4 regions of the Kitasatospora sp. NPDC091335 genome follow, and region 2 is predicted to be linked to each of the others. Evidence: riboswitches for the same ligand, from Rfam matches in the RefSeq annotation. Region 2 holds a riboswitch; each other region holds the start of a gene.
The links. A riboswitch is a leader RNA that binds a small molecule or an ion and turns the genes downstream of it on or off. The one in region 2 is predicted to bind cobalamin.

Region 1 (6,937 bases), on a different contig from region 2:
GTCTCCGGCCGCGACCGGCGACGACTCCCGTGCGGGGGCCGGGTGTTGGGCCGGGTGTTGGGCCGGTACGGGCTGCTGCGCGGGTGCGTCGCCGCCCTCGGCGCTCTCGGCACCGCCGGTGCCGTCGGGGGCGGTGGCCTCCGGAGTGCCGCCGTCGGACGGATCGGGCGCCCCGCCGCCGTCCGGGCCGCCCCCGTCAGGGCCGTCGCCGTTGCCGGGGCCGTCGCCGTCGGGCCCCGGACCGTCGCCCTCGGGCTCGGGGTCCGGCTCGGGGTCGTCGCCCTGTGCCTGCTCCTCCAGCGTGCGCTCCAGCTGCTCCTCGTCCAGTCCGGGCGCGTCGAAGGGGTTGCGCCGGCGCCGGTGCGGCAGCGCAAGCCGGGCCGCCTTGCGGACGTCCTCCTCCAGCACCTCGGTGCGCCCGTCCCAGGCGGCCAGCGCGACGGCCGTGCGGGCCATCACGATGTCCGCGCGCAGCCCGTCCACCTCGAACGCGGCGCAGACGGCGGTGATCTGACGCAGTGCCACATCCGGCAGCTCCACCTTGGGAAGCAACTCCCGTGCGGTGGTGATGCGTTCGGCGAGTGCCCGCTCCTCCTCGGCGAACCGCGCGGCGAAGCCGGCCGGGTCCACGTCGTACGCGAGCCGGCGGCGGACCACCTCGGCGCGCTCGACCGGGTCGCGGGTGGCGGCGATCTCGACGGTCAGGCCGAACCGGTCGAGCAGCTGCGGCCGCAGCTCGCCCTCCTCCGGGTTCATCGTGCCGACCAGCAGGAACCGGGCCGCGTGCCGCACCGACACGCCCTCGCGCTCGACGTAGGAGCGCCCCATCGCGGCGGCGTCCAGCAGCAGGTCCACCACGTGGTCCTGGAGCAGGTTGACCTCGTCGATGTAGAGCACGCCGCGGTGCGCCCTGGCGAGCAGCCCCGGCTCGTAGGCCTTGACGCCCTCGGCCAGCGCCCGCTCCAGGTCGAGCGAGCCGACGATCCGGTCCTCGGCCACGCCGACCGGCAACTCGACCAGCTGGGACGGCCGTTCGGAGAAAGGCGGGGAGACGTGCGGCCCGTCCGGGCACTGCGGGTCGGGCGCGGCCGGGTCGCAGGCGAAGCGGCAGCCGTCCACGGTGGCGATGGACGGCAGCAGGCCGGCCAGCGCGCGCACCATGGTCGACTTCGCGGTGCCCTTCTCGCCGCGCACCAGCACGCCGCCCACGGCCGGGGAGACCGCGTTCAGCAGCAGCCCGAGCCGCAGGTCGGCCATGCCGACGATCGCGGTGAACGGATAGCGGACGTCACTCATGCCGTACCCCACTCCTGTCGTGCCCGGTTCCGCGGGACCAGCCTGGTCCCGCGGTCCTGCCTGGCTCTGCGGACCAACCTGGCTCTGCGGACCAGCCTGGTCTCGCGGTCCTGTCCGGCTCATGCGTCACTCCCAGGGGCCCCGGGCGGGACGAACGGCAGCGATCCGGCCGCCGGCACTCCGCCCTCGATCAGCTTCCACAGCGCGTCGGTGTCGGCGTGCTCCTCGATCAGGTCGCCCAGCCGGTCCAGCCGGGCCTCGCGCGCCGCGGCGAAGGAGGTGTCCGGCGCCGCGACGAACGCCCGGCCGGCCAACCCGGCCACCTCGCGCAGGAATTCGCGGCGGAACCCGTCGTTCTCCAGCGCGCCGTGCCAGGTCGTGCCCCAGACCGAGCCCACCCGGCAGCCGTCCAGGCCCTGCCCGTGGCCATCGGAGAGGAACACCTCCCCGCCGCCCTCGACCGTCACCACCCCGTGGTGGATCTCGTAGCCCTCCACCCGCTGACCGAACGCCTCGCCGACCGGCCGCGCCAGCACCTTCTCCACGCCGAACCGCACGTGCGTCGGCAGCAGGCCGAGACCCTCGACGGCGCCCGCCTTCGACTCGACCTCGTCCACGATCGAGCGCCCCAGCATCTGGTAGCCGCCGCAGACGCCGAGGAGCGGCAGCCCGGCCGCCGCCCGCGCCCTCAGGGCCGGCTCCAGGCCGCGTTCGCGCAGCCAGGCGAGGTCCGCGACGGTGGCCCGGGTGCCGGGCAGCACCACCAGGTCGGCGTCGGCCAGCTCCTCCGGCCGGGTCGCCCAGCGCACCAGCACGCCCGGCTCCTGCGCGAGCGCGTCCAGGTCGGTGAAGTTGGACAGCCGCGGGAAGCGCACCACGGTCACCCGCAGCACGTCCGCGCCGAGCGGCCCGCGGCCGTCCACCCGGTCCACCACGGTGGACAGGTCCAGCGAGTCCTCGGCGTCCAGCCACAGCCCCGGCAGCATCGGCAGGGTGCCCAGCACCGGACGGCCGGTCAGCTCGTGCAGCATCTCCAGCCCGGGCGCCAGCAGCCGCGCGTCGCCGCGGAACTTGTTGACGAACCAGCCCGCCACGTGCCGCTGGTCCTCCGCCGAGAGCAGCGCCAGCGTCCCGTACATCGCCGCGAAGACCCCGCCGCGGTCGATGTCCCCGACCACCACCACCGGCAGGGCGGCGGCCGTGGCCAGGCCCATGTTGGCGATGTCGCGGTCGCGCAGGTTGATCTCGGCGGGCGAGCCGGCGCCCTCGCAGACGACCACGTCGTAGCGGCGGCGCAGGTCGGCCAGGCACTCCAGGGCGCGCTCCAGCAGGACGGGCTTGCGCTCGCGGTAGTCCAGCGCGCCCACCTCGGCGACCGCTCTGCCGAGCAGCACCACCTGGCTGCGGCCGTCCGCGCCCGGTTTGAGCAGCACCGGGTTCATCGCCGCCTCCGGCTCCACCCGGGCGGCCTGCGCCTGCATCGCCTGGGCGCGGCCGATCTCGGCGCCGCCGGCGGTGACGAAGGAGTTGAGCGACATGTTCTGCGCCTTGAACGGCGCGACCCGCACACCCTGGCGGACGAGCCAACGGCAGATCCCGGCCGTCACCACGCTCTTGCCCGCGTCCGAGGTCGTCCCCGCGACCAGCAGCGCGTTCGTCATGCCCTTCCCCTCTTCTTCCCCAGGAACGCCCGCAGCAGGACGTGCCCCGAGACCGTCGTACCCAGCGCCAGTGCGCCCACCCGCCGGGACAGCGCGCAGGCCCGCTCGATGTCGTCCACCGTCACCGGGCGCAGCTCCGCGCCCAGCACCGGACGGTGCTCCACCCGCTCGCCGTACCGGAGCGTCCCGCCCAGCCGAACGCCCACCGCGCCGGCGAAGGCCGCCTCCGCCTGGCCCGCGTTCGGGCTCGGATGCGCGGAGCCGTCCCGCCGCCAGACCCGCCAGGCCGTCCTGGGCTCGGGCGCGGCGGCCACCGTCAGCAGCGCCGTCAGCCGGGCGCCCGGCCAGCCCGCCAGGTCGTCCAGCCGGGCCGAGGCCCAGCCGAACCGGGTGTGGCGCGGCGAGCGGTGGCCCACCATGGCGTCCAGGGTGTTCACGGCGCGGAAGGCCAGCAGACCGGGGGTGCCGGCCAGGGCGCCCCAGGTCAGCGCGTTCACCACGGCGTCGGCGGTGTTCTCGGCCACCGACTCGACCACCGCCCGGGCGATCTGCTGCTCGTCCAGTGCGCTCGGGTCCCGTCCGCACAGGTGCGGCAGCCGCTCGCGGGCGGCCGCGAGGTCGCCCGCGGCCAGCGAGCGGCCGATGGTGCGGGCCTCCCGGGTCAGCGAGGTGCCGCCGAGCACCGTCCAGGTCGCGGCCGCCGCCAGCGCCGCCCGGCCCAGCGGGCGCCGGCCCACCGTACGGTCCAGGGCGAGCGCGCCCGCCGCGACCGCGCCGACGCACAGCGCCGTGTACCCGGCTCCGGCGGCGCGGTCGTCGCGCCACAGCCGTCGCTCCAGGGCGGTCGCGGCGCTGCCGAAGGCGGCCACCGGGTGGCCCCGGCGGGGGTCGCCGAAGCGGGCGTCCGCGGCGTGGCCCGCGACGGCGCCGAGCGCGAACGCGGCGGCGCGGGTCAGCGGGCGCGGGGTCAGCGGGCGCACGGCGGAAGGCAGCTCGAAGTCCGGCGGGGCGGGGCAGCCTGCATCGGGTGCGTGTCCTCACTCAGGGTCCGCGCCCTGGATCGACGTGACGGGGGCGAGAGTCTCCTGGCTTCCGGGTCGGACGCACCCTCGGAGCCTTCCAGCGGCCTTCGACGGCCCGCCGTGGCGATGTTCCGAGCGTGCTCCCCGGTGACAGTGGCGGGACCGCGCCGGACTTCCACCGGCTTCCTCTCCATGCCCTCCGTTTGGCCCCAGGATCCCATCACGGGCCAGAACCGGGAGTCAACCGAGGTCACGGAGGGGTTGGTCACACCCGGACATCGCTGACGCCCCCTCCGATCGCCCGACCCGGCACCGGCCCGGTCCGCTCTCGCCGGCTCCCGTCGCCAGTCTCGCCACTCCCACCACTCTCGTGACTCTTGTGACTTTTCACCGGGACGAGCCCGTCCCCTTCCGCCTGGGTACCTCCGATCGCCCCCGTCCTCCTCGCCACGGGCTTCTGGCACCTCCTCAGCACCGCCGGGGCATCGCCCGCATGACCCGGATGGCCCAGTCCGGTGGCCGGGCGGGCGGGGCGCCGGTGAACTGGTGCCCGAGCACCGTCCGGTGCGTGAGCAACAGAGCGGGGAGCGAAATGCGTTGGGGAACCGCCGCCGTCGTGGCGGCCGCCGCGGTCGGGGCCGCCGTGCTGGTGGTCGGCCGCCGGGCCTCCGAGCGGATGGTCCGTCCGGCGACCGCCGTCCAGGAGTCCGGGCCGGTCGTGGTCCGCGGTCTCGCTCCCGGACGGATCACCTTCTCCCGCGGTCCCGAGAGCCTGCGCCCCGGCCGCTGGGCGGTCGAGTGGGCGGACGGCGGGCACGCGGTCGTCGAGGAGGTCCTGCACCGCGACGAGCAGAGCGTCACCCGCCGGCTGGTCCGCGCCGACCTGGGCACCCTCACCCCCGGCACCGAGGTTCGCTTCACTCCCCGCGTCCACCTCGGCGACCCCACCGAGGCGCTCGGCCTCGCCTTCACCGACACCACGGCGGACGGCGAACTCGGCGCCCTGCCCGCCTGGCGACTCGACGGCCGGCGCGGCACCTGGGTGATCCTGGTGCACGGCCCGGAGTCCGACCGCGGACAGACCCTCCCGGTGCTCCCCGTCCTCGACCGGCTCAGGCTGCCCGTCCTCGCCGTCACCTACCGCGGTGACGAGGGTGCCCCCGCCTCCCCGGACGGGCTCAGCCACTTCGGCGAGACCGAGTGGCGCGACATCGAGTCGGCGGTACGGCTGGCACTCGACAACGGTGCGGGCAAGGTGATCCTCTACGGCTGGTCCCTCGGCGCCACCATGGTCCTCCAGACGGCGGCCCGCTCGGCCTGGTCGTACGCCATCCGCGGGCTGATCCTCGACTCGCCCGTGCTCGACCTGCCGGCCTCCGCCCGCCGGGACGCCGCCCGGGCCGGCTTCCGGGGCGTCGCCGCCGAACTCGGCGCCCTCGCCGCGGAGGGTCGCACCGGCGTCGACCTCGCCGACTTCAGCCGGATCGCCGAGGGCACCGACCTGCGCGTCCCCACCCTCCTCCTGCACAGTCCGGCAGATCCGATCGCCCCCTTCCGCACCGCCGAGAAGCTGGCCGCCGCCCACCCCGACGTGGTCAGCCTCCGGGCGTTCCCCGGCGCCGGCCACGCCACCCTCTGGAACGCCTCCCCCGATCACTACACGGAGCTTCTCCGCCGCTGGCTCACACCGCTTCTCTAGGGCGGGACGTGCCCGTGGGGGAGAGGCCCGCCGGGCTCCGGCGCTTTTCCCGAGAGCTTCACCTGTTCACGAATGAACGTTTCTCTATTTCGCCGGGCGGCACGAGAAGTCGAACCGGCCGACTTCTCGTGCACTATGACCCCGCCGGTCCGTGCGCCATCCGTCCGGATTGGGGCTGGACAGCCCCGCCGGGCGTTGGCGGAACGGGATTCCCCCAGGAAATCCACCCCCTCGGCCGGGGCAAAAACTTGCCCCTCCTCTCAACCCCTGTCGCTACACAGTGTGACCGGTCGGACATTCCCGGCGACGGAGGCGCCTTGGGTGGCATGGCCGTGTCACACGTTTCCGGCCAGGCAGTTTGCCGTGGTTGCCCGATCTTGCGGAGGTGGCACAGGCGGTCGCCCGGTCGTACGGACAACCGGATGTGACAGAAGGCCGGTACAAGGGGAAGACTGCTCGACGTGACGTCTCGGAACCCGCGCGACCGTGATGCCCCGCTCCCGCCGACGATCGGTACCGGTGCGACGGTGACCCGTCTCCCCGGAACGGCCCAACGGCCCGCCGGTGGCAGGCAGGGCGGGGCGGGTGTCCCCCGTAACGGAGTACCCCGGCGACGAGGGCCCGCTCCGGCTCCCGGTCGGGGCCGGGTTCCCGTGCCGGAGGGCTTCCCGGCACCCTCCGAGCTGGCGCCGCTGGCCCGCCGGATGCTGGTCGACGCCGTCCGGATCGCCCGCTGGGCCGGCGAGCTGTCCGAGGTCGACAAGCGCGGCGAACTGCTCCCGGACGACGCCCGGACGGCGGGCCGGGCGCTGGCCATGACCGTCGGCGCCGCCGCCAAGGCCTGGGGACAGGCGCTGCTGGTCGGCCTGGTGGAGGCCCGGGACGGCGGAGCCGGCCCCGGCTGGCGCCTGCACGCCTGGGAGCACGACGACGAGGCCGTGGTGCGAGGCTGGTCGGCGCTGTTCGACGCCTGGACCCTGCTCGCCCCGGTGCCGCCCGCCGCGCTGCGCGGCGTGTTCGCCGTACTGGCCGGGCAGGCCGTGGACCAGGCCCCGCAGCTGCTCTCCTTCCTGCACCTGGTGGACGGCCCGGTCGCCGAGAGCGAGCTGCTGGAGCTGCTGCGCCGCGGACTGGACGAGCGACGGGTCGGCGCCGGTCTCGGCGGTCCGGGCCTGTCGCCCGTGCCGCACGCCGCCTCCGCCGTCTCCGCCGTCCGCGGCACCTGCCGGGCGCCGCAGATCGACACCCCGCCCGCGCCC
Region 2 (6,937 bases):
CGTGCAGCAGCCGGGCGCCGAAGGCCTCGCGGTCGGCGAGGTGCGCCGTCGTCCGCTCCAGGGCGCTCTGGGCGCCGCCGAGCGAGCAGGCGGCGATGCCGAGCCGGCCACCGTCGAGGCCGGCCATCGCGATCCGGAAGCCCTCGCCCTCGCCGCCGAGCAGCCGGTCGGCGGGCAGCCTGACCCCGTCCAGCAGCACCTGGCGGGTCGGCTGGGCGTTCCAGCCCATCTTCCTCTCGTTCGGCCCGAAGGAGAGGCCCGGGTCGTCGCGGTCCACCAGGAACGCCGAGATGCCCCTGGCGCCCGGTTCGCCGGTGCGGGCCATCACCAGGTACACCCTGGCGGCACCCGCGCCCGAGACGAACTGCTTGACGCCGTCCAGCACCCAGTGGTCGCCGGCGCGCACCGCCCGGGTGGTGATGGCGGCGGCGTCGGAACCTGCCCCCGGTTCGGTCAGGCAGTAGCTGCCCAGGTGCTCGGCCGAGCAGAGCGCGGGCAGCCAGCGGGCGCGCTGCTCCTCGGTGCCGTGGCGGTCGACCATCCAGCCGACCATGTTGTGGATGGACAGGTAGGCGGCGATGGAAGGGCAGCCGCCGGCCAGTGCCTCGAAGGCCACCACCCCGTCCTGCCGGGAGAGTCCGGAGCCGCCGGCCTCCTCGCGGACGTAGACCCCGGCCAGCCCGAGGTCGGCGGCCTTGCGCAGCACGTCCACCGGAAAGTGCTTGGTCTGGTCCCACTCCACCGCGTACGGCGCCAGGCACTCGGCGGCGAACTCCCGTACCGCGGCGGCGATATCAATCTGATCTTCCGTCAGATCACTTGCGTGCACGGCGTTCACCCCATCGTCGGCATGGTGAAGCTCGCGCCCTCCTTGACCCCGGAGGGCCAGCGCGAGGTGACGGTGCGGGTGCGGGTGTAGAAGCGGATGGAGTCGGGGCCGTGCTGGTTGAGGTCGCCGAACGCGGAGCGCTTCCAGCCGCCGAAGGTGTGGTAGGCGACCGGCACCGGGATGGGCACGTTGACCCCGACCATGCCGGTGTCCACCCGCCGGGCGAAGTCCCTGGCGGTGTCGCCGTCCCGGGTGTAGATGGCCACGCCGTTGCCGAACTCGTGCTCGCTGGGCAGCCGCAGCGCCTCCTCGTAGTCGGCGGCGCGGACGACCGTGAGCACCGGACCGAAGATCTCCTCGCGGTGGATCCGCATCCCGGGCGTGACCCGGTCGAACAGCGAGGCGCCGAGGAAGTAGCCGCCCTCGTGTCCTTCCAGTCGGAACTCCCGCCCGTCGACGACGAGTTCGGCGCCCTCCCGGACGCCGAGGTCCAGGTACCCGCGGACCCGGTCGAGCGCGTCGGCGCCGACCAGCGGGCCGAAGTCCGCCGCCGGGTCGTCCGAGCGCCCGACCTTGAGCGCGGCGATCCGCTCGACCAGCTTGGCCACCAAGGCGTCCGCGGTCTCCTCCCCCACCGGGACGGCCACCGAGATCGCCATGCACCGCTCGCCGGCCGAACCGTACCCGGCGCCGATCAGCGCGTCGGCCGCCTGGTCGAGGTCGGCGTCCGGCATCACGATCAGGTGGTTCTTGGCGCCTCCGAAGCACTGCGCCCGCTTGCCATGGGCGGCGGCGGTGGCGTAGACGTACTGGGCGATCGGTGTGGAGCCGACGAAGCCCACGGCCTGGACGCGCGGGTCCTCCAGCAGGGTGTCCACGGCCTCCTTGCCGCCGTTGACCACGTTGAGCACGCCTGGCGGCAGCCCGGCCTCCAGGAAGAGTTCGGCCAGCCGCAGCGGCACCGAGGGATCGCGCTCCGAGGGCTTGAGAACGAAGGCGTTTCCGCAGGCCAGGGCGGGGGCGGCCTTCCAGAGCGGGATCATCGCCGGAAAGTTGAACGGGGTGATGCCGGCGACCACGCCGAGCGGCTGGCGCATCGAGTACACGTCGATGCCCGTCCCGGCGTTGTCGCTGAACTCGCCCTTCAGCAGGTGCGGGATGCCGGCGGCGAACTCCACGACCTCCAGGCCGCGCTGGATGTCGCCGTGGGCGTCGGAAACGGTCTTGCCGTGCTCGGCGGAGAGCAGCCGGGCGAGTTCCTCCTTCTCGCCCTCGACCAGTTGCAGGAAGCGCAGCAGCACCCGGGCCCGCCGCTGCGGGTTCCAGGCCGCCCACTCGGGCTGCGCCTGGGCGGCGTCGGCGATCACCGCCTCGACCTCGCCACGGTCGGCCAGCGGCACCCGGGCCTGCACCCGGCCGGTGTTGGGGTCGAAGACGTCGCCGTACCGGCCGGACGTCCCGGCGGCGCGCTTGCCGCCGACGAAGTGGGTCAGTTCACGGACCATCGGTTCCTTCTCTCATCAGCGCTGGGGAGAGGAGGACTGGAGAGCACCGCCGCCCGGCCGCGCGCACGGTCGGCGCACGGGCCTGCGGGCAGGCGGAAAATGACGGATCGTCAGGCGTCGAGCGCCCTGGCGACCGGAAGCACGGCAGCGGAACGGGAACAGCGGCCCGGAGTCATGCGTGTCGTCTCCATCCTCGTGGAAAACACGAACCACCCGCGGCCGGTATCCTGACTCCCGGATCGACGCCCGCCCCCTGGCCTTCCCGGCTGGCTGCCAGTGGCCGTCTCCTGCGAGGACGGACTCCCCGGTCACAGTGGCGGGACCGTGCCGGACTCACACCGGCTTCCCTGACACCGCGGACCTGCCGTCGACCATATAGTTGGACGTCCTAGTAAGTCCAGAGCGACAACCCGTGAGAACACGTCACGGACGCGTCGTCACCGGCCCGCCCGGGGCCGTCGAGCACCGCCCGGGCCCGGGGGCGGCCTCAGCCCAGGAGCTTCGCCACCACCCGGTCGAGCGCGCGGATGTCCTCCGGCGGCAGCGCGAGCAGGGCGTCCGGCGGGGTGGCGAGGATGCCGGTGGCGAGCGCGGCCTTCGCCTCGCCCTCCTCGGTGAGGTGGACCAGCTTGGAGCGCCGGTCGGCCGGGTTGGTGATGCGTTCGGCGAGGCCGCGCCGCACCAGGTCGTCCACGATCACGGTGGTGTACGGCGGGTCGGCGGTCAGCCGCTCGGCCAGCTCCCGCAGGGTGATCGGTCCGGCGGCGAGCCGGCGCAGCGCCCTGACCCGGCTGAAGCTCATGCCGAGGGCGTCGGCGACGGCCTTGCGGCGGTCGTGGCGCTCCAGCACGAGCGTGTACATCCCCTGCCAGACCCGGGCCGCCATCCCGGCATCGGCCTCGCCCGGCTCCGGGTGTCCGCCGGTGTCAAGGCACTCCATCAGGCGTCCACCGTCCCCTTCGTCTCTCTGATCCCGTTGCCGCCGGCGTCCTCGGCCGCCTCCTCGGCGGCGAGCCGCTCCGCCGCGCGTTCGGCCGTCGCCCTGGCCCAGCGACCGGAAGTGAGCGTACCGGTGACCAGCACGGCGACACCGCAGCCGGCGATGATCCACCACGCCGTCCGGGCGGCGGCGGTGAAGGCCGCCGGGTCGGTGTGGGCGGCACCGGCCATCAGCGCACCGGTCACCGCGACGCCCAGGGACTGGCCGACCTGCCGGCTGGTGGAGGCGACGGCCGCCGCCACGCCCGCCTGCGCGCGGGGCATCCCGGAGACGGCGGTGTTCGTGATCGGCGCGTTGACCAGGCCGAAGCCGGTGCCGAAGAGCAGGAAGGCGACGACCAGCAGACCGGTCGGCACGTGCTCGGCGTAGCCGACCGCCTGGAGCACGGCGCTCGCGGTCAGTGCCGTCCCGGCGAGCAGCAGGGGCGTGCGCGGCCCGCGGGTGGCCACCATCCGGCCGGACAGCGGCGCGGTGAGCAGCGACATGACCGCCATCGGCAGCATGAACAGCCCGGCGTGCAGCGGGTCGAGCCCGCGGACGTCCTGGAGGTACAGGGAGCCGACGAACAGGAACCCGCCGAGGCCGGCGAAGGCGGCGACCGCGATCACGGTGGCACCGGAGAACGGCGCGGAGCGGAAGAACCGCAGGTCGATCAGGGGGTCGGTGCGCCGGGGCTCGTACCACAGCAGGCCCAGCAGCGCGCCGAGCGCGGCCGCCGTGCAGCCGAGGACCACGGGCGAGGTCCAGCCGCGTTCCGGCGACTCGATGATCGCGTAGGTGAGTCCGGCGAGCAGCACGACGACCAGCAGCTGGCCGACCGGGTCCGCCCTGCGGGTGCGGGCCGCCCGCGACTCCGGCACGTAGCGGGTGAGGAAGAGCGCGGCCAGGCCGATCGGGACGTTGATCCAGAAGATCGCCCGCCAGCCGGCCGACTCCACCAGGACCCCGCCGAGGATCGGTCCGGCGGCCATGCTGATGCCGACCACGCCACTCCACACGCCGATCGCGCGGGCGCGCTGCCGGGAGTCGGTGAAGGTGTTGCTGATGATCGACATGGCGACGGGGTTCAGCATCGATCCGCCGACCGCCTGGAGCATCCGCGCGGCGAGCAACCAGCCGAGCCCGGGGGCCAGGCTGCACAGCAGGGAGGCCCCGGAGAACACCACCAGTCCGATCCGGAACACCCGGCGGCGGCCGATCCGGTCGGCGGTCGATCCGGAGAGCATCAGGAGGCTCGCCAGTACCAGGGTGTAGGCGTCGACCGTCCACTGGAGTCCGGACACCGAGGTGTGCAGGTCACTCCGGATGGCGGGCAGGGCCACGTTCAGGATGGTGACGTCGAGGCTGACGATCAGCAGGCTCATGCAGCAGATGGCGAGCACGAGCCAGGGCCGCGGTCGGGCGGCATCGGGCATGACGGACGCTCCATGGTTACTTGTATTGTTGTAATCATTGTGAGCCTATAACTAACTCCCGCGACGACTCCACCCTTTTCCGGTCCGGGAAAGACGGAACGGCCGCGCCCACACCGATCTCCTCGGCGGGGCGCGGCCGTCCAGGCCCGCGGGTCAGGCCTTCTTGACCACGCTCGACTTGAGCTGCATGGCGCCGAAGCCCTCGACACGGCAGTCGATGTCGTGCCCGTCGACGCCGTCCACCAGGCGGATGTTGCGCACCTTGGTGCCGGCCTTGATGCCGGAGACGCTGCCCTTGACCTTGAGCGCCTTGACCACCGTCACGGTGTCCCCGTCGTTCAGCACGTTGCCGACGGCATCCTTGATCACACGCTCGCCGGCCGCGGCGCCGCTCTCCTCGGAGCCGCCGGGCACCCACTCGTGGGCGCACTCGGGGCAGACCACGAGGGCGTTCATCTCATAGGTGTACTCGCAGGAACACTGCGGGCACGGGGGCAGGCTGTCGCTCATGGGTTCAACGCATCCAGGGTTTCGAGGCGGCAAGGGGGCCGGGCCGGCGGGTCCGGTGCCCACGCCGAGGGCACCCTGACGCACCTCGCGCCGATCCGACGGCACGCCAGCATGTATGAACTTGAAGAATTTTTCAAACCACCTGTCCGCCGACGTGAGGGCAGCCCCCGAAGGTGCCCCGGTCGGAGGACGCCGGGCACCTGCCGGGGCCGTCCTCCGTACCGTCGGCGAACACGAAGGTGTCCCCTGCTACACCGCGGCCGTCGGCCCGCCCTGGGTCGCGGGCCCGCGTGCCTGGTTGCCGGGGCTCCGAGGGGACCAGCCGTGGTTCACAGGACCCGCGGTCCACTCCTGGAGGCTGCCGTCCCTCGTCGTCGTGTAGACCCTGGTCTCCTTGGCGGCCGCCGTCCCGAAACGGCCCCGCAATTGGCGCGATCCGCACCCGCCCCGCCCCGCCCGTCACCCGGCCAACGGCGCGGGCAGCGGGCGGGCGTGCAGGACGTCCAGCCGGGAGACCGCCCGCGTCACCACCACGTACAGGCGGTGCAGCCCGCGCGCTTCGGCCTCCACGATCGCGGCCGGCTCCAGCACCACCACGTGGTCGTACTCCAGCCCCTTCACCAGCGACGCCGGCAGCACCGTCACCCGCGCCGTGGTGCCGGCCTGCTCGGCCGCGCCGGTCGGGACGCCCGCCTCCCGGAGGGCCTCGGCGGTCTCCGCCACCGCGTCGTCGGCCGCGATCACCGCGATCGAGCCCTCGCGCTCCAGCGCGGCCCGCACCGCCGTCACCACCGCCCCGCCCAGGCCGCCCCCGGCCACGCTCCGCACCGTCAGCTCGCCGTCCTGCCGCAGCGACACGGCCGGCGGCACCGCCACGTCCAGCGCTCCCAGCAGGGTGTTGGCGAGGGCCATCACCACGGCCGGGACGCGGAAACCGGTGGTCAGCGGCACCACCGCGGCCTGCGGCTTGCCCAGGTGGCCGAGCTGCTCGGGCCAGCTGCGGGCGGCCCACGGCGCCGTCGCCTGGGCGAGGTCGCCGAGGACGGTGAGCGAGCCGAAGACGCTGCGGCGGGCGATCGCCCGGCACTGCATCGGGGAGAGGTCCTGGGCCTCGTCCACCACGACGTGACCGAAGCCGGCCGGGTGCTCGATCAGTCCGGCCACCTCGTCCAGCAGCATCAGGTCGTGCTCGGACCACCTGGCGCTCTTCTCCGAGCGCGGCGGGCGGCGCCACAGGATCGCCGCCCGCTCCTCCGGACCGAGCACCCCCTCCGCCGCCTCGGCCAGCACCGCGGGGTCGCTCAGCAGTGCGGCGACCACGGCCTCCGGCCGCGGGTTCGGCCAGGCGGCCTCCAGGAAGGCCGCGACCGGCCTGGAACGCCCGATCTTCCGCGTCCACGCCCCGGGCATCACGCCGGACCGGCGCTCGGCCTGGTCCTGGAGCATCGCCACCACCCGGGTGCGCAGGCTCTCCCGGCCGATCGCGTACGGAGGCGCCTGCTCGCGCAGTTCGGCGACCACCCGGTCGAGCCGCTCCGGGGACACCCGCCAGCGGTAGGAGCCGTCCGGGACGACCAGCGGCTCCGAGCCCGTCGCCCGGATGCGCCCGTACAGCGCCCGGCGCAGCACCGTCGCCATCCGGGCGTCCTGCTTGACCACGGCGGCCCGCTCGTCGTCC
Region 3 (6,937 bases), on a different contig from region 2:
ACCGGGCGATGGCAGGGAAGCGGCTGCGCCTCCAGGAGCCGAGCGGTGACGACCTGCCCCGCTTCCCGTCCGGGACCGCGGCCCTGGAGTGGCTGTACGCCGAACGCGCCAACTTCCGCGCCGTGGTGGAGGCGGCGGCCGAGCAGGGCCGGCACGGCGAGGTGTGGCGGCTCTGCGAGTCGCTCTGGCCGCTCTACCACGGCCGGAAGCTCTACCAGGACTGGATCGCCGCCCACCGGCTCGGCATCGAGTCGGCCCAGTGGGACAACCGGCCGGCCGCCGTGGTCCGGATGCGCAACCAGCTCGCCAGGGCCCACTTCGAGCGCGGGGAGCACCGGCTCGCCGCCGAGCAGTTGGCGCTCGCCACGGAGCTGGTCCCGCTGGTGACCGACCGTCAGGTGGTGGGGGTGCTCTACGAGACGGACGGTCTGCTCTGCCTGGCCGACGGGCGCCCGGCCGACGCGGTGGAGCGGTTCACCCTGGCCCTGGTGGCGAACCGGGGCGACGACCACGGCGAGATCGTCCAGAGCTACAACGTGGCGCAGGCGCTGATCGCCGACGGCCGTCCCGGGGAGGCGCTGGCCCTGCTGGCCGGGGCCACCGCCCAGGCGGGGCGGACGCGGGACGAGGACATGCTGATGAAGCTGCCGCTGGTCCGCGCCCGGGCCCACCGGGCGCTCGGGCAGCTGGACCTCGCCGTCGCCCAGGCGGACGACTGCGCCCGGCAGGCCAGGGAGCGGAGCCAGTACGCCAAGGAGGCGCAGGCGCACACCCTGCTGCTCGGCCTCGCCGAGGAGCGGGGCGACGTGGAACTGGCGGAGCGCAGCCGCGAACGGCTGCGGGAACTGGCCGGTCAGGGCCCGTCCTAGGAGCCTACGGGCCGGTACTGAAGGACACCCGGGTACGGTGGCCGCCGGTGCGGACGGTGAGTCCGTGGTCGGGGAGGCCGGCCGGGTCGCCGCCGTCGGCGAGCCAGGAGGCGACGGCGGAGCCGAGCAGCAGCGGGTCGATGCCGGGGTCGGGGCGGCCCCAGTCCGGTTCGGCGCGGGCCTCCAGCAGCGGGCCGCCGCGCAGCCGCAGCAGGTGGCGGGCCGGGCCGAGGGCGGCCACCGCGACGGCGAGGCCGGGCAGTTCGGCGGCGGTGTCGGCGAGCCAGCGGGTGGCGGGGCGTTCGGCGTGGGCCTCGGTGCGGGCGAGCACCTCGGCGGTGTGGCGCAGGGCGTCGCCGGGGTGGTCGTCGGTGAGGGCGTGGAAGCCGCGCGGGGTGTGGTCGCGCGGGTCGAAGGGGTAGCGCCGGAGGCTGACCTCGGTGCCCTCGCTCACTCCCTCGACGTCGTACGCGGTGGGCCCCTCGGCGGTCGCGGGGCGCGGAACGGGCCTGGGGTAGGGCGGTACGGCCGGTTCGTCCGCGGGTTCGTCGAGTCCGTCCAGGAAGGAGTAGAGCAGCGGGCGCAGCAGGTGGGCGGATTCGCCCTGGTGGGCGAGCGAGCGGCCGGTGACGCCGCTGAGGTCGGCCGGGCCCCGGGCCAGGGCGAGTTCGAGCTGGGCGGCGAGGTCCCCGTCCGGGTCGAGGACGGGCGCGGCCTGGCCGAAGGCGTAGCCGGGGGAGTGCGGGTCGAGTTCGGCGGCGCCGGTGGCGACGAGCACGGTGTGGTGTTCCAGGGCGGCGCCGTAGACGGTGACCGAGCCGTGGTCGCCGATCACGCAGTCGGCGGCGACGAGTGCGGCCTGCCAGCCCTGGTGGGGCGGGATCAGGCGCAGGCCCATCCGGCGGGCGTCGTCGAGCAGCGCCTCGGGGTCGTGGCGGCTCCAGACGTTGGGGTGCAGGACGACGGCCACGGTGTACTCGTCGGCGGGCAGCCGGCGGACCAGCCGCTGGGGGAGGTCGGGGTGGCGGCCGAGCAACGAGTGCCCGCTCCAGGTGGAGCTGACGACGACGAGCCGTCGGCCGCCGGTGGCGCCGAGCGCGGCGCGGTAGCCGTCGCGGGAGCGCCGGCTGGTGAGCATCCGGTCGAAGCACGGGTCGCCGACGACCCGGGCGACGTCCAGCGCCTCGGGGCAGGAGACCCGAAGCCGGTCCAGCTGCTCGGGGTGGGAGAGGCCGAGGACGTCCACGAACACCCGTCCGCGGTGGGTGAGTTCGTTGCGGGACAGGCCGGCGGCGGTGACCGTGTCGCCGGTGGACTCGGTGACCAGGCGGTTGTAGCCGACGCCGTGCGGGAGGACGACGAGGCGGGCGTCCAGGCGGTGCATGGAGGAGTGGACGGCGCAGGCGACGGCCAGGTCGAAGCGGTGCCGGACGGCGTCCTCCCAGTCCAGCACGGTGAAGCCGGGCAGGCCGCGCAGGTAGTCGTCCAGGGCGCGGTCGGCGAAGGCGGAGCCGGGGTTGACGGTGAAGTACCGCTCGATGCCGTCCGGGCTCAGCAGGGTGAGGACGTCCAGGACCCGGGTGGCCGAGGTGAGGGTGCGGGCGACCGCCAGCACGCGGGCCCTGACCGGTCGGGTGCTCCAGCGGTCGGCGGGCCAGGCGTGGGGGTGGGACGGCACACCATGATCGTACTCATCCGGCTCCGCCGCGGCACGGTTTCCGAGTGGGGGTCAGCCCGCCGCCGCGCTGGGCTCGTGGTGCTCGGCGGCGGCGCACTCGTCGAGGAGGGGGCGCATGGCCTCGTCCACGAGCCGGTAGCGCACCACTCGTCCGTCCCGGTCGCCGGTGACCACCCCGGCGGTGCGGAGCAGGCGCAGGGCCTGGGAGACGGCGGGGTCGCGCATGCCGGTGGCGACCGCCAGGTCCGTCACGGCGAGCGGGCCGGCCCGGTGGAGGGCGAGCAGCAGGGCGAGGCGTCCGGGGTCGGCGAGCAGCGAGAAGCGCTCGGCCCAGGTCCGGACGTGCGCGGGATCGCCGATCGCGGCGATGGCCTCGCAGACCCGGTGCCCGTCGATGGTGCGGTGGCCCACGCGGTCGGCAGGTACGAGATGCATGCCGGCATTCTCGCAGGCAAGGGTCTGTGATCCTGGACACCTGCGCACGTGCGCAGCCTTGCACGGGTCGGGCGGGGCCCCTACGGTGTAGCCCGCCGTGGTGCTCGGGAAGACCGGTGACGGACCCTCAGGGGTCCCCAGTCCGGAGCGGCCCTCGCCACTGTGATCGGGTCGTTCCTCCGCCCGCGGAGGAGCGTCGTCCGTACCCATGGAGCCACTGGGTGCCCCGCGCACCTGGGAAGGCGGGTACGGGCGTCCCGTAAGCCAGGAGACCGGCCACGGCATCTCACGAGGTTTTCCACGAGGTGCTGGAGCGTGATCCGCAGATGACCCTGCCCGAAACCGTTGCCGCCGGGGCGAATCCGGCGCCCTCGGTGCTGCCCAGCTTCCAGTGGCGGCGCGAGGACACCATCCGTACGGCCGGGCTGATGGGGGTGATCCTGGCCATGCACGTGGTGGCCTTCGGGACGCTCCTCTTCCTGGTCGCGCCCGAGAAGTACGAGGTCGGCACCCAGGTCTTCGGGGTGGGCCTGGGCGTCACCGCCTACACCCTCGGGATGCGGCACGCCTTCGACGCCGACCACATCGCGGTGATCGACAACACCACCCGCAAGCTGATGGCGGACGGCAAGCGCCCCGTCTCGGTGGGCTTCTGGTTCGCCCTCGGGCACTCCTCGATGGTGGTGCTGATGGCCGCCCTGGTGGCGGGCGGCGCGCAGCTGGCGAACACCCTGATGGACGACGAGTCGGCCACCCACAAGTGGCTCGGCGTGGTCGGCACCACCACCTCCGGCGTGTTCCTCTACCTGATCGGCGCGCTCAACCTGGCGGCGCTGCTCGGCATCCTCAAGGTGTTCCGTTCGATGCGCGCCGGGCAGTACGACGAGAAGGAGCTGGAGGCCCACCTCGACTCGCGCGGCTTCATGGCCCGGGTGCTGAACCGGGCGACCCGTTCGATCACCAGGCCGGGCCAGATGTTCCCGGTCGGCATGGTGCTGGGCCTGGGCTTCGACACCGCGACCGAGGTCACCCTGATGGTGATGGCCGGCTCGGGCGCGGCCTCCGGGCTGCCCTGGTACGCGATCGTCTGCCTGCCGCTGCTGTTCGCGGCCGGGATGAGCCTGTTCGACACCCTGGACGGGACGTTCATGAACTTCGCGTACCAGTGGGCCTTCGCCAACCCGGTGCGGAAGGTGTACTACAACCTGACCATCACGGGTCTGTCGATCGCGGTGGCCTTCATCATCGGCACCATCGAGCTGGTCGGGGTGCTGCACGAGAAGCTGGACCTGACCGACCCGGTCACCGGGTTCGTCGCCGAGATCTCGCTGGACAACGTCGGGTACGCCATCGCCGGGCTGTTCGTGGTGGTCTGGGCGATCGCGATCGGGTACTGGAAGCTCGCCCACGTCGAGAAGCGCTGGACGCCCGGCCAGGGGGCACAGAAGCACTGACCCGTGCGCGGAACGGCGCCTCCCCGCGCCGGGGGGAGGCGCCGTCCGGGTGGGCGGGGTCAGCGCTCCTCGCGGAAGTCGACGTGCCGGCCGGCGGCCGGGTCGAACTTGCGCAGGACCATCCGGTCCGGGTCGTTGCGGCGGTTCTTGCGGGTCACGTACGTGAAGCCGGTGCCGGCGGTGGAGCGGAGCTTGATCACCGGGCGCAGTTCGCTGCGGGCCATCGGGCGTCCTCCTGGGGCCAGGGGCGGCGGGTCCCGGTCGGTGGACCGAGCCCGTGCGCCGAAATGGAATTCATTTCCACCCCGTCCAACGTGGGCCCGGCCCCGCCCATTCCCGGCGTCCGACGCCCGGGGGAGCGGGGAACCCGGCGCGTGCCCGAGGGGGAGGGCACGGAAGCGCGGGGGGCGCGCAAGGGGTACTGGGGGTTCTGTCGGGGGTGCTCGGCGGGCGCTTCGGGCCGGGGGTTCGTAGGCTCGACGCATGGCGGATGCGTACGCGGGGCGGCGGGAACGGGTGAGGGAGCACTGCAGTGCGACGGGGGCCGATGCGGCCCTGGTCACCCGTGCGGCGAACGTGCGGTACCTCACGGGCTGCGCGCCCTGTGGGGCGACCCTGCTGCTCACCAGGGAGAGAGCGCTGCTCGCGCTGCCGGACGACCTGCCCCCGGACGACTCGGGGGAGCACCTGATCGCCCCGGACGTCGCCCGGATGCCGGTGGCGACCGGAGCGGACACCGCGCTGGCCGCCGCGGCCGCCGCCGCCAGGTCCGGTGTGTCGGGCCTGGCCGTGGAGGAGCACGACCTGACCGTCAGCAGGCACCGGGCGGTGGGGGGCCTGGCCGAGGGGGCCCGGCTGGTGGACCTCGGCCGGGTGGTCGAGGGGCTGCGAGTGGTCAAGGACGAGCACGAGATCGCCGACCTGCGGATCGCCGCCGAGATCGCCGACCAGGCGCTCGGCGAGCTGCTGGAGTCGATCCTGGTCGGCCGCACCGAGCGGCACCTGGCGATGGAGCTGGAGCGCCGGATGATCGACCACGGCGCCGACCGGGCCGCCTTCCCGGTCTCGGTCGGCACCGGCAGCCACTCCGGCCAGGCCGCCCACCAGCCGACCGACCGCCGGGTGGAGGAGGGCGACTTCCTGACCGTGGTGATGGGCGCCCAGTACCGGGGCTACGGCGTCTCCACCGCCCGTACCTTCGTGATCGGCGCAGCCCCCGCGCCCTGGCAGGTGGAGCTGCACCGGCTGGTCTTCCGGGCCCAGCGGGCCGGGCGGGAGGCCCTCGGACCAGGAGTGGAGCAGTGCGTGCCCGACCGGGCCGCCCGGCAGGTGCTGGAGGCGGCCGGCCACGCCGAGGCCTCCCCGCACCCGGTGGGCCACGGCATCGGGCTGGAGATCCGGGAGGCGCCGCGCCTCGGTCCGTCGGACATGGGTAAACTGGACAGCCGCGTGCCGGTCACCGTCGGCCCAGGGGTCCACCTCCCGGGCAAGGGCGGCGTCCGGATCGAGGACACGCTCGTCGTGCGCCCCTTCGAAGAGGGCGGGCCCGAGCTGCTCACCATCACCACCAAGGAGCTCCTCGCCCTGTGACCGCGGCCCTCCGGCCGTCGGCGGCAGGACGCGAACCTTGGTTCCTTGACAGCTATATCCAGGAGTAAGTGCGCCCGTGGCTTCCACGAACGATCTCAAGAACGGCATGGTCCTCAAGCTGGACGGCGGCAAGCTCTGGTCCGTCGTGGAGTTCCAGCACGTCAAGCCCGGCAAGGGCCCGGCCTTCGTGCGTACCAAGCTGAAGGAGGTCCTGACCGGCAAGGTCGTCGACAAGACCTTCAACGCGGGCACCAAGGTCGAGACCGCCAACGTCGACAAGCGCACCATGCAGTTCTCGTACAAGGACGGCGAGAACTTCGTGTTCATGGACATGAGCACCTACGACCAGCTGACCATCGAGCCGCTCGTCGTCGGCGACGCCGCCAAGTACCTGCTCGAGGGCTTCGAGGCCACCGTCGCGCAGAACGAGGGCTCGGTCCTCTACATCGAGCTCCCGGCCGCCGTCGAGCTGGTCATCGCCGAGACCGAGCCGGGCGTCCAGGGCGACCGCTCCACCGGTGGCACCAAGCCGGCCACCCTGGAGACCGGCGCCGAGATCGCCGTCCCGCTCTTCGTCACCACCGGCGAGAAGGTCAAGGTCGACACCCGCGACGGCAGCTACCTCGGCCGGGTGAAGTAAGTCCGTGTCGGCCGCACGCAGCAAGGCCCGTACCCGGGCCTTCCAGATCCTCTTCGAGGCCGACCACCGCGGGGTAGACCCGCAGCGGGTCCTCGCCGACTGGGTGGCCCGCGCTCGCGAGCCCAAGCCCGACGAGGGCACCCCGCAGGTCGGTGAGTACACCATGGAGCTCATCGAGGGGTACGTCCAGCACGCCCGTCGCATCGACGACCTGATCGAGCAGTACGCGGTGGGCTGGACGCTCGACCGGATGCCGATCGTGGACCGCAAC
Region 4 (6,937 bases), on a different contig from region 2:
GTCCTCGACGACAGCAACAGCCCGCAGCTCGCGCAGATGGCCGTCGACTTCGGGTTCGTGTACGGCACCCGCGACAAGCTCGGCTGGTTCAAGAAGGCCGGCAACCTCCAGTTCGGCTTCCGCAACTCCGACGGCGACTACATCCTCATCCTGGACGCCGACTTCGCGCCCCGGCCGGACCTGCTGAACGAGACGCTCCCCTACCTGGAGACCGACCCGCGCCTCGGCATCGTCCAGTCCCCGCAGTTCTTCCGCATCCTGGACTCGCAGAACTGGATCGAACGCGGCGCCGGAGCCGTCCAGGAGCTGTTCTACCGGACCGTCCAGGTCTCCCGGCAGCGCAGCGACGGCGCCATCTGCGTCGGCAGCTGCGCGGTGTACCGGCGCGCGGCGCTGGAGGAGAACGGCGGCACCACGCTGATCGGCCACTCCGAGGACGTGCACACCGGCTTCGACCTGCGCCGCCTCGGCTGGGACCTCCAGTACATACCCGTGGCGCTGGCGACCGGCGTCTGCCCGGACAACGTCGGCGGCTTCTTCAACCAGCAGTACCGCTGGTGCACCGGCTCGATGAGCCTGCTCGCCAGCAAGAAGTTCTGGCAGACGAAGCTGCGGCCGGTCACCCGCGCCTGCTACCTGTCCGGCTTCTTCTACTACATCCACACGGCGCTGTTCACCCTCGTCTCGCCGCTCATCCCGATCGTCCTGCTGCTCGCCCGCCCCGACCTGATCCGCTGGGAGAACACCGCGCTGGTGCTGCCGGGGCTGATCTACGCGACGGTCATCTTCCCGCTCTGGCACCGCAATCCCTACCGGCTGGAGGCCTGGGCCGCCCGCATGATGTACGGCTGGGCGCACGTCTTCGCCATCTGGGACATCCTGCGCCGCAACCGGATGGCCTGGCAGCCGACCGGCTCCACCGGCGCCAAGAAGAACAAGACCCGCCGGTTCTGGACCGGCGTCATCGTCTGGGGCGGCGGCACGGCCCTGCTCTGGGTGCTGCTGAGCATCTGGCGGATGCTCACCATGGGCCCGCTCAACTTCGCCCTCGTCCTCGCCTCCGGCCTCTTCTACGCCACCATCGTCGGCCGGGTCCTCGTCCAGCCGCGCCCCACGGAAGCAGTGTGATCGCCATGCCCGCCCACCTCCGACGGGCCGGCCGGCTCCGTCGCCGGCCGGCGCTCCTGCTGCTGACCGCCGCCGGCCTGCTGCTCGCCACCGGGTGCGGCCCCGAGGACCCCGGCTTCGCCATGCAGGAGGGCCTCGACCGGCCCGCCGCCGCGGCCACTCCCGGCGCCGCCCCCGCGACGGCCCCCGGCACGGCCCCGGGCGCCGCGCCGAGCGCGCCTGCCGGGACGCCCAGGGCCCTGCCGGCCGGCGTCCCGTACGACGTCACGCCGCTGCTCAAGCCCGACCACAAGTACCTCGGCGCCGCCCTGCCCGACGTCCCCGCCACGATGGACGCGCTGCCCGGCTACAGCGCCGCGATCGGCAAGCAGCCCAACGTCCTGGAGTTCTACGCCCACTGGAAGGGCGGCTTCGACACCGCCGGCGCACGCCGGATCCACGAGGCCGGGGCACTGCCCTTCATGGCCTGGGAACCGCACGACCGCTCGCTCGCCTCGATCGCGGCCGGCGACACCGACGACTACGTGCGCGGCGTCGCCAAGTCCGTCGCCAGGTTCAACCTGCCGATCGCCATCAGCATCGCCCACGAGATGAACGGCGACTGGTACCCGTGGGGCCGTCAGGCCGCCACCCCCGAGGACTTCGTGGCCGCCTGGCGCCACGTCCACGACATCTTCGACCAGGCCGGCGCCACCAACGTGATCTGGGTCTGGAGCCCCAACATCACCGACCCCGCGCCCAACACCCGCCTGGCGCCGTACTACCCCGGCGACACCTACGTCGACTGGGCGGGCATGACCGGCTACTTCACCCGCACCGGGCCGAAGACCTTCGAGGCGCTGTACGGGCCGACCATGGCCGAGATCCGCGGCTTCTCCAAGAAGCCCTTCTTCATCAGCGAGACCGCCTCCGAGCAGGGCAAGCGCCAACGCGCGGACGTCGACCAGCTGTTCTCCGGCCTGGAGGCGCACGACGACGTCGTCGGCTTCGTCTGGTTCAACATCGTCAAGCGGGCGGACTGGCGGGTCGAGGCCGTCCCGGACACCCTCGCCGCGTTCAAGCAGCGCGTGTCCGACCCCCGTTACGGCTTCGACATCCGGAACCCCAGATGAGCACTGAGTCCGAGTTCCCCTCCGTCCCGCACGGCCGCGCGGCCCGCCGCCGGGCCGCCGAGCCCGAACCCGCCGAACCAGGACCGGACACCGCCGAGCCGGGACCGGACACCGCCGGGCCCCGCACGGCCGTGGCGGTGGACAACCCCGACAACATAGAACTGGCCCCGTACACCATCCCGCAGGTCCCCGCGATCAGCTGGGACCCGGGCCCCAGCCCGCGCCGCCGCTGGATCGCCCGCGGCCTGCTGGGCGCCGTCCTCACCGTCCAGGCCGCGCTCTCGCTGCGCCTGCTGGCCGCCGCCCACCCCGACGAGGCCGCCGCCATGGTCTCCGGCCGCCGGCAGCTGGCCCACCTGCTGCACGGCACCCCGGTCACCACCGACCTGGTCGACCGGGTGCACGGCTCGCCCTGGCTCTACCCGCCGCTGGCCGGCGCCGCCGCGAACGCCGGTGGCATCTGGGGCACCCGGCTGCTCAGCCTCGGCTTCGCGCTGGTCACCACCGTCCTGCTGTACTCGCTGACCCGGCGGCTGTTCAACGAGCGGGTCGCCATCTGCGCCATCGCCGTCTACGCCGTCCTCCAGTCCACCGTCGTGGTCGGCTTCTACGCCGCGCCCGAGTCGCTCGCCGTCCTGCTGGTCGCCGTCGCGGCCTGGACCACCGTGTTCACCGCCCGACGGCATCCGGCCCTGGCCCTGCTCGCCGCCCCACCCACGGCGCTGGCCTGCGCCGTCGCCTACTCCGCGGCCTTCGCCGTCCCCGCCCTGGTCGCCCTCGCGTTCGCCTGCGCCCGGCCGTACCAGCGGCCGGGACCAGCAGCCCTGCGCGCGCTGCTGACGGGCGCCGGCACCCTCCTGCTGCTGCTCCCGTACGGCACCCTCGGCAGGGTCGCGGGGTGGTCGCCCTCGCGCGGCAACGCCCCCGGCTCAGCCGGCTCGATCCTGCTCGGCACGCTCCAGTGGGCCGGCCTGTTCACCGTCCTCGCGGTGGCCGGCACCATCGCCTACGCGCGCCACGAGCAGATCAACGAGCACGACGCGCCGGAGAAGGACGCCGTCCCCACCACCCGGGGCCGGCGCGCCCTGCTCGGGGCCGTCCTGACCGTCACCACCCTGCTGGTCCCCGCCGCCCACCTGTGGACCGGCACCTCCGGCGCGCTGTTCCGCCACCTCGGCTACGGCATGCTGCTCGCCGCCCCGCTCGCCGGGGTCGGCCTGACCCGGCTGGTCGGCGCCCACTTCCGCCACCCCCAGCTGGGCATCCTGGTCTGGGTCGCGCTGCTCGCCCTCGGCCTGGAGCAGTCCGCCCTGCGCTACCAGAACGGGCCCGACTCCGGCCGCCTGCTGGCCGTCCTGCGGGTCCACGCGGAGCCCCAGGGCCGCTACCTCACCGAGGTCGACGGACTCGCCGAGTACTACCTGGGCGGCGTCTCCCGACCCGAGCAGTGGGTCTCCGCGCGGGCCGGCACGAACTACCGCGACGGCGCCGGGGTGCAGCACCACGGCGACGCCGGCAGCGTGGCCGCGATCCGGGACGGCTGGTTCACCGTGGTCGTCCTCGACAGCACCGCGCCGAAGGCCACCGACCGGGCCCTGAGCGACGCCCTGACCGCCGCCGGACACTACCGGCTGGTCGCCCAATTCACCTCACCGACCGGTGATTCGAGCACGTACAAGGTCTATCTGAAGCACTGACGGGCCACCCCGCTCAGCCACACCCGCGACACGACAGCCACAACATATGGTGCCACCGCAGTCCGGCGGCACAACATGTATGCTCGCTTCTGCTGTCGACGCAGGGGAACCCGGTGCGAATCCGGGACTGCCCCGCAGCGGTGAGCGGGCGGCTCCAGCAGCCGTGCCCGCGAGTCCGATTACCTGCCGGACAGTGTGCGCCACGGCCCTCCCGCAGAGGCCGCGCCAGCACGAGCAGTACCCCTCCGGGCCTCGCGGGCGGGCCGGGGAGTAACCGTCGCGCGACGCCGTGTGCGTTCGTGCCGTGCTCCCCTGCCCCCATCGGCCCGGTGGCCCCCCGATCACAGCCGCCGATCGCCGCCAGGAGAGAGCGCCTTGACCACCGCAGCCTCAGCCACCCTGCCCGCCCAGGGCACCGGTACCGTTTTCACCGACCCGACGGTCTCCGACCCCGGCGGCGCCCTGCTGCGGCTGCTCACCGACCGCAGCGTCGACCTCACCGAGGTGGACCCCGGCCATGTCGCCGCCGCCGCGCTGCGCGGCCGCCACGCCGGCTCGGACTTCGCCGAACTGCGCGGGCTGGCCGTGGACGCCGCCGCGTCGATGATCGCCGAGGACCCCCAGTACTCGAAGCTGGCCGCCCGGCTGCTCGCGCTGGAGATCGTCGACGAGGCGAACAGCCAGGGCTCGGTGTCCTTCTCCGCCTCGATCACCGTCGGCCACGACGAGGGCCTGATCGGCGACGCCACCGCCGACTTCGTCGCCAAGCACGCCGCCGCGCTGGACGCGCTGATCGACCCCGAGGGCGACGACCGCTTCGAGTACTTCGGCCTGCGCACCGTGCAGTCCCGCTACCTGCTGCGCCACCCGATCACCCGCAAGGTGATCGAGACCCCGCAGCACTTCCTGCTCCGCGTCGCGTGCGGCCTGGCGGTCGGCGACAGCGAGCAGTCGGTGCGCGAGGTGGCCGAGCTGTACGGCCTGATGAGCCGCCTGGAGTACCTGACCTCCTCGCCGACGCTCTTCAACTCCGGCACCCGGCACCCGCAGATGTCGAGCTGCTACCTGCTCGACTCGCCGCTGGACAACCTGGACTCGATCTACAACCGCTACGCGCAGATCGCCCGGCTGTCCAAGCACGCCGGCGGCATCGGCCTGTCCTACTCGCGCATCCGCTCGCGCGGCAGCCTGATCCGCGGCACCAACGGCAAGTCCAACGGCATCGTGCCGTTCCTGCGCACCCTCGACTCCTCGGTCGCCGCCGTCAACCAGGGCGGCCGCCGCAAGGGCGCGGCCTGCGTCTACCTGGAGACCTGGCACGCCGACATCGAGGAGTTCCTGGAGCTCCGCGACAACACCGGCGAAGAGGCCCGCCGCACCCACAACCTCAACCTGGCGCACTGGATCCCGGACGAGTTCATGCGCCGGGTCAACGCCAACCAGGACTGGTCGCTGTTCTCCCCGGCCGACGTGCCGGAGCTGGTCGACCTGTGGGGCGCCGACTTCGACGAGGCGTACCTCAAGGCCGAGCAGGCCGGCAAGGCCGTCCGCACCATCCCGGCGCAGACCCTGTACGCCCGCATGATGCGCACCCTGGCGCAGACCGGCAACGGCTGGATGACCTTCAAGGACGCCTCCAACCGCGCCGCCAACCAGACCGCGCTGCCGGGCCGCACCGTGCACTCCTCCAACCTGTGCACGGAGATCCTGGAGGTCACGGACGACTCCGAGACCGCCGTCTGCAACCTGGGCTCGGTCAACCTGGGCGCCCACGTGGCCGCCGGGGCCTCCGCCGGCGACCTCGCCGGCGCGATGGACTGGGAGCGGCTGGACGCCACCGTGCGCACCGCCGTCACCTTCCTCGACCGCGTGGTGGACATCAACTTCTACCCGACCACCGAGGCCGGCACCTCCAACTCCCGCTGGCGGCCGGTCGGCCTCGGCGTGATGGGCCTCCAGGACGTCTTCTTCAAGCTGCGGATCGACTTCGACTCGGCCGAGGCGAAGGCCCTTTCGACGCTGATCGCCGAGCGCATCATGCTCACCGCGTACGAGCGCTCCGCCGACCTGGCCGAGCAGCTCGGCCGCCACGAGGCGTACGGCGAGACCCGCGCGGCCCGCGGCGAGCTGCACATCGACCACTTCCCGACGGCCGCCCCGCAGTGGGCCGACCGCTGGACCGCGCTGCGCGCCCGGATCGCCGAGACCGGCCTGCGCAACTCGCTGCTGCTCGCGATCGCGCCGACCGCGACCATCGCGTCCATCGCCGGCGTGTACGAGTGCATCGAGCCGCAGGTGTCCAACCTGTTCAAGCGCGAGACGCTGTCCGGCGAATTCCTCCAGGTCAACCCGTACCTGGTGCGCGAGCTCAAGGACCTCGGCGTCTGGGACCAGCAGACCCGCGACGCGCTGCGCGACGCCAACGGCTCGGTGCAGGAGCTGAACTGGCTGCCCGCCGAGGTGCGCTCGCTGTACCGCACGGCCTGGGAGCTGCCGCAGCGCGCGCTGATCGACCTGGCCGCGGCCCGCATGCCGTACCTGGACCAGAGCCAGTCCCTGAACCTGTTCATGGCGGCGCCGACCATCGGCAAGCTCAGCTCGATGTACGCCTACGCGTGGAAGGTCGGTCTCAAGACCACCTACTACCTGCGTTCGCGCCCGGCCACCCGCATCGCCCAGGCCGCGTCCGGCACCGCACGTGCCGCCGCGCCCGCGCCCGCGCCGGTGCCCGTGAACAGTCCGACCCTCACCCCGGAGCAGGAAGCCGCCATCGCCTGCTCCCTGGAGAACCCCGAGTCCTGCGAGGCCTGCCAGTAATGTCCGACGACCGCCAGAAGATGCTGCTCGACCCCGGCTTCGAGCTGACCCTGCGCCCGATGCGCTACCCGTCGTTCTACGACCGGTACCGGGACGCCATCAAGAACACCTGGACCGTCGAGGAGGTGGACCTGCACTCCGACGTCGCCGACCTGGCGAAGCTCAGCGAGGGCGAGCGCCACC

Region 1: it holds a riboswitch for cobalamin, as region 2 does, so the genes downstream of both, ACIQOW_RS32980 (cobalamin biosynthesis protein) here and ACIQOW_RS25040 (CoA-acylating methylmalonate-semialdehyde dehydrogenase) in region 2, are expected to answer to the same signal.
Region 3: it holds a riboswitch for cobalamin, as region 2 does, so the genes downstream of both, ACIQOW_RS21925 (HoxN/HupN/NixA family nickel/cobalt transporter) here and ACIQOW_RS25040 (CoA-acylating methylmalonate-semialdehyde dehydrogenase) in region 2, are expected to answer to the same signal.
Region 4: it holds a riboswitch for cobalamin, as region 2 does, so the genes downstream of both, ACIQOW_RS12775 (ribonucleoside-diphosphate reductase subunit alpha) here and ACIQOW_RS25040 (CoA-acylating methylmalonate-semialdehyde dehydrogenase) in region 2, are expected to answer to the same signal.

Annotation. Positions count from the first base shown of each region.
Region 1 covers NZ_JBIVUM010000020.1:102,535-109,471, forward strand. Annotated here, with positions in the region: gene ACIQOW_RS32970 (putative cobaltochelatase) at 1-1,296, opposite strand, end outside; gene ACIQOW_RS32975 (cobyric acid synthase) at 1,416-2,957, opposite strand; gene ACIQOW_RS32980 (cobalamin biosynthesis protein) at 2,954-3,937, opposite strand; cobalamin riboswitch at 4,036-4,169, opposite strand; gene ACIQOW_RS32985 (alpha/beta hydrolase family protein) at 4,572-5,678, shown strand; gene ACIQOW_RS32990 (hypothetical protein) at 6,332-6,937, shown strand, end outside.
Region 2 covers NZ_JBIVUM010000012.1:234,484-241,420, forward strand. Annotated here, with positions in the region: gene ACIQOW_RS25035 (acyl-CoA dehydrogenase family protein) at 1-829, opposite strand, end outside; gene ACIQOW_RS25040 (CoA-acylating methylmalonate-semialdehyde dehydrogenase) at 835-2,334, opposite strand; cobalamin riboswitch at 2,534-2,725, opposite strand; gene ACIQOW_RS25045 (MarR family winged helix-turn-helix transcriptional regulator) at 2,822-3,274, opposite strand; gene ACIQOW_RS25050 (MFS transporter) at 3,274-4,749, opposite strand; gene ACIQOW_RS25055 (zinc ribbon domain-containing protein YjdM) at 4,903-5,259, opposite strand; gene ACIQOW_RS25060 (HelD family protein) at 5,719-6,937, opposite strand, start outside.
Region 3 covers NZ_JBIVUM010000010.1:98,042-104,978, reverse strand. Annotated here, with positions in the region: gene ACIQOW_RS21940 (AAA family ATPase) at 1-869, shown strand, start outside; gene ACIQOW_RS21935 (hypothetical protein) at 874-2,547, opposite strand; gene ACIQOW_RS21930 (metalloregulator ArsR/SmtB family transcription factor) at 2,599-2,982, opposite strand; cobalamin riboswitch at 3,064-3,278, shown strand; gene ACIQOW_RS21925 (HoxN/HupN/NixA family nickel/cobalt transporter) at 3,309-4,436, shown strand; gene rpmG (50S ribosomal protein L33) at 4,496-4,660, opposite strand; gene ACIQOW_RS21915 (M24 family metallopeptidase) at 4,920-6,026, shown strand; gene efp (elongation factor P) at 6,103-6,666, shown strand; gene nusB (transcription antitermination factor NusB) at 6,671-6,937, shown strand, end outside.
Region 4 covers NZ_JBIVUM010000004.1:291,023-297,959, reverse strand. Annotated here, with positions in the region: gene ACIQOW_RS12790 (glycosyltransferase family 2 protein) at 1-1,128, shown strand, start outside; gene ACIQOW_RS12785 (glycoside hydrolase family 26 protein) at 1,134-2,240, shown strand; gene ACIQOW_RS12780 (glycosyltransferase family 39 protein) at 2,237-3,937, shown strand; cobalamin riboswitch at 3,984-4,143, shown strand; gene ACIQOW_RS12775 (ribonucleoside-diphosphate reductase subunit alpha) at 4,337-6,754, shown strand; gene ACIQOW_RS12770 (ribonucleotide-diphosphate reductase subunit beta) at 6,754-6,937, shown strand, end outside.